Regions from separate parts of the Companilactobacillus ginsenosidimutans genome, predicted to be linked through region 2. Evidence: a T-box and tRNA genes for the amino acid it is inferred to sense, from the RefSeq annotation. Region 2 holds a T-box; the other holds one or more tRNA genes.
The links. A T-box is a leader RNA that pairs with one kind of tRNA and senses whether it is charged. The one in region 2 lies ahead of leuS (leucine--tRNA ligase), so its partner is inferred to be a tRNA-Leu.

Region 1: it encodes a tRNA-Leu, which carries the amino acid that the T-box ahead of leuS (leucine--tRNA ligase) is inferred to sense. The anticodon was not compared.

The regions. Positions count from the first base shown of each region.
Region 1 is NZ_CP012034.1:2,285,757-2,288,168, reverse strand. It holds gene ABM34_RS11380 (aryl-sulfate sulfotransferase) at 1-858, opposite strand, end outside; gene ABM34_RS11375 (hypothetical protein) at 1,174-1,539, shown strand; tRNA gene ABM34_RS11370 (tRNA-Leu) at 1,575-1,660, opposite strand; gene ABM34_RS11365 (SprT family protein) at 1,700-2,167, opposite strand; gene ABM34_RS11360 (hypothetical protein) at 2,167-2,412, opposite strand, start outside.
Region 2 is NZ_CP012034.1:792,785-795,196, reverse strand. It holds gene ABM34_RS04095 (glucosaminidase domain-containing protein) at 1-937, shown strand, start outside; T-box leader at 938-1,147, shown strand; gene leuS (leucine--tRNA ligase) at 1,189-2,412, shown strand, end outside.

The sequences.
Region 1 (2,412 bases), 1.1 Mb from region 2:
GTGAATTAACGTGGTTTCATCGTTTTCTCCGTTATTAGCACTATCGGATGATTTAGTCTTATTTTTAAAATTATATTCTTTATAAACCCGACCTAAATAGTCGGTCTCAATCAAGTCATTATAGGCCGGTGAATTAATGTCTTTTTTAGTTAAAATCAAGATATGCCCGTTGGATAATTCTTCAAATGTATGTTGTGAATAATTTTTTGTATACCAGCGAACATCCCCATTGGCATCAATTGCGAAGGGCTCTTTCGTCGTTCGATCAATTAAGGTCAATTTATTATCGCCAATATCCATTTGAGATTTATCATTTTTAGAAACTGTAATCTTTGCCCCCTTAACGTATTTAGAAAGCTTATTAGTTTTAATGTGAATCGTTTTTGAATCAGAAGTTCCATCTTCATAACTAATATTCAACGTCACATCATTATTCTTATTTGCATAGAGTCCAACAATTGGGACTTGATGGGTCATCGTCGCATCACCATTTACAGTATTAGTAATACTAGTATCCGATGATTTTCCTTGAACCGTGTATGATACTTTGGCTTCTTGAGCTGTTGTAAAAATAGCCAATGCGGTTAAGGGAGAGGTTCCATAGGGATCGACCTTGACATACGGATCATCAAGAGAATAATCACCTTCCTCAACTACTTGTTGATAATCTTCAGTGGTCTTCTTTTGAACATCTTGCCTAGTCGTAACTATTTTTGAACCGACATTCTTTTTAATTTGGGCTGTGGACCGCAGTTTGGTACTACTTGTATCCTGTTCCTCCTTATTCGAGCAAGATGAAAGTAGTAAAAATACTGAGCACAAAAGTAATGCCATTACAGAAAGTTTTTTCCTCAACATTATTTCCTCCGTGTTTAAAATTCCCCCATGCTTGAAACCTTAACAAAGATGAACATATCTAGCATTTAAAAACAGCTGGACTTAATATTTTTCTAAAAACACCTTGGGTTAACTTCAATATAACGTTATGAGAATCTCGTTGCAATACATCATGATATATTTATTTTTTTATATCGAATCGTAATGAATGCTTTTAATTTTACTTAACTACCAATCGGTTTATAATCCATTTTAGGAAGTACCATTTCTTCCCAATTTGATACTTTCGGGATTAAATAATTCACCTCCGGGTGATCCAAAAAGTGGGAACGCAATATGAAAAGATTTAATAAAGACGATTTTAAGAAAAAACGTGATCAATATCCAATGTTTGATCGTTTAATTTTAGCAATCATTATCGCTTGTGCTATCGGATTAGCCTTGGCAACAAATGACGTCTCATTTGCGGCCACAAATAGTTCTCCCACAGAATCAACTTTAGTTAGAAAGACTGAAAAATCTTCAGAATATAAATCAGGTATGATTGCACCTGACTTTTTACCATCGGGGAATTCTATTCATAAATCTACCGCAAAAATTGGCATGAGTGTAAAAATCATTGGGACTATCTTTGCATTATTAGCAATTGGCGTCTCATTGTTCAATTTTAAAACAGTAAAAAATTCGACAAAAAAAGACTGACCTGATTAGGTCAGCCTTTTTACTATCTAAATTTATGCGGGTAAGAAGATTCGAACTTCCACGGAGATAATTCTCCACAAGATCCTTAGTCTTGCGCGTCTGCCAATTCCGCCATACCCGCAACAAACAAGATATATTTTACACATACTAAAATAAATTATCAAGAAGATAATTCAATATCATTGAGAAATTTGAGTTTTCCTCGACATTTTCCACAGACATATCGCTTTGTATCAAGTTTTCTGACTCTTCGATAAATAGTTCCACATTTTGTACATTCGTATACATGAATTCTGCGATGACGTGAAATTTGCTTTACGCTTGGAGCAAATCGTAACCCGCCAACTTGTTGCAGAAGTACTTTAAACTCTCGATCACGATGTTGTGAAGGCAATCCAGCATTATATAAATGATAATGACACAGTTCATGCTTAATAATCCCGACTAAAACGTCTTGCCCGTATATTTGATACATTTTCGGATTGATATCGATATGTCGATCCCTCAAGTGAAAACGGCCACCAGTCGTCTGCAAGCGAGAATTAAAATTTGCTTTATGAATAAAAGGTTTCCCAAAATTTTCTTGGGAAACCTTTTTTACTAACTCTGTTAATTCTTGATCAGTCATTATTGACCCATTGCTGCCATTTTTTGCATCAATTTAGAGAATTTATCCATATTCTCATCTTGGATCTTCTCTGCATCATCAAATTTTTGACGGTCGATTGTTTGGTCATCATTGATACTTTCACTCATCATTTCGCATCCCTCAACATATTTGTTGAATGACGAAACTAGTGACAAATGGATTCCCATCAATCTTGCAGGAGCTTTGCCCTTTTTCAATTGATCAGCTAACTTCTTGTAGTCAAC
Region 2 (2,412 bases):
TGCTCCAAACTACAATTTATTTGGTATCAAGGGAACATATAACGGCACAGCTGTTAACATGCCAACACAAGAAGATGATGGAACAGGAAGTCTTTATTCAATTAATTCTGACTTCAAAAAGTATCCTTCATATAAAGAATCACTCGAAGATTACGTCTCATTATTGAGAGGTGGCGTTTCTGGAAATCCACAAATGTATGCTGGAACTTGGAAGAGTAATACTAGCTCTTACAAGGATGCTACAGCCTTTTTGACGGGTAAGTATGCCACTGATACCACTTACGCCGATAAATTAAATAATATCATAGAAAAATATAATTTATCACGTTTTGATCAAGGAACTGACGGCAGTGGTCAAAGTGAGAATTATGTATTTGCCCAAGGGGATACACTTCAATCAGTTGCAGATAAATTCAATATTTCTTTGAGTACCTTGATGAATCTCAATGGATTAAAGACATCTAGTTACGTTTATCCGGGCAAGAATTTGATTGTTAATCAACTAGTTGGTCAAGATGGACAAGCGGTTAATGATCCAGTGACAGTAAGTAACACTAGCGTTGCAATCAATAGTTCAGACGATGATGTTTATGGCAATCAACAAGCACCTGTAATTGTTCAAGATGAAACAAATGGTGTAAAAAAATATGATGCATCTAAGTCAACTGATCAAGTTGGTGTCAATGTTTCAAATGATACATCATCAACTCAGTCGGCAAGTAATGCCGATTCAACACCATCAAACAGTACAGCTGGAACGACTGATAATTCTGCCAACACACAAGCAGCAAGTTCATCTGACAACACTGTCACCGTTAAGTCTGGCGATACTTTGGATAGTATTGCCAACCAAGCTGGAACATCGATTAGTCAGTTGAAACAAATTAATAGTTTGAATTCGGATTTATTAGTTGTCGGACAGACATTAAAGTTGTAATATGTAACTCAAAGGAAATAGTAGATTTACATTAGTTTTTCAGAAAATGCATGGTTAATGAGAATGCTAAACTAATCAAATTGAACTCGTCCACTAAGTTTAATCGCTGAACTAACAGTAAGTGATTGCGTCTTATCCATGTTACGGATATCGAGAGTCATGCAGCTAATGTGTGGAACTTAGGTGGTACCGCGATAATTCGTCCTATGATTAATTTTTAATCATAGGACTTTTTTTATGGAGGAAATTATATGACTTATAATCACAATAAAGTTGAAAAGAAATGGCAAGCTTATTGGAAGGAAAACAAAACTTTCAAAACAGGCACAGATCCCAAAAAAGATAATTATTATGCTCTAGATATGTTCCCTTATCCATCAGGACAAGGTTTGCACGTTGGACATCCAGAAGGATATACAGCTACAGATATCGTTGCACGTATGAAACGTATGCAAGGATTCAACGTTTTACATCCAATGGGATTTGATGCCTTTGGTTTACCTGCTGAACAATATGCTTTGGATACAGGTCACAATCCAGCTGACTTCACTGAAAAAAATATTAACAACTTCAAGCGTCAAATTAATTCACTTGGTTTTTCTTATGATTGGGATCGTGAAGTTCAAACAACTGATCCTAAGTTCTATAAATGGACACAATGGATTTTTGAACAAATGTATAAGAAGGGCTTAGCTTATGAAGCTGAGGTTCCCGTTAACTGGAGTCCTGATTTAGGAACAGTTGTTGCTAATGAGGAAGTTATTGACGGAAAAACTGAACGTGGTGGTTATCCTGTCGTTAGAAAGCCAATGCGTCAATGGATGTTGAAGATCACGGCTTACGCTGACCGTTTGCTGGATGATTTGGATGATATTGACTGGCCAGAAAGTATCAAGGAAATGCAACGTAACTGGATTGGTCGTTCAATTGGTGCTCACGTCGATTTCAAGATTGATGGATACGATAAAGAAAAGATTACGGTATTTACAACTCGTGCTGATACCATTTTTGGAGTTTCATATTTAGTACTTGCCCCAGAATTGGATTTAGTTAATGAGATTACAACTCCTGAACAAAAAGCTGCAGTTGAAGCATATAAGGAACAAGCTTCACGTAAATCAGATTTGGACAGAACTGATTTGAATCATGATAAGACTGGTGCTTTTACTGGTGCTTATGCTATTAACCCTGTTAATGGTGAACGTTTACCAATCTGGATTGCTGACTATGTTTTGGCTACATACGGTACTGGTGAAGTTATGGCTGTCCCAGCACATGATGGCCGTGACTATGATTTTGCCAAAAAATTTAAATTGCCTATTGTACCAGTTATCGAAGGTGGAAACATTGAAAAAGAAGTATACACCGGCGACGGCAAGCATATCAATTCTGATTTCTTAAATGGTATGGACACAGAAACTGCCAAGACTAAGATGCTTGATTACCTTGAAGATAAGGGTATTGGTAAAAAATTT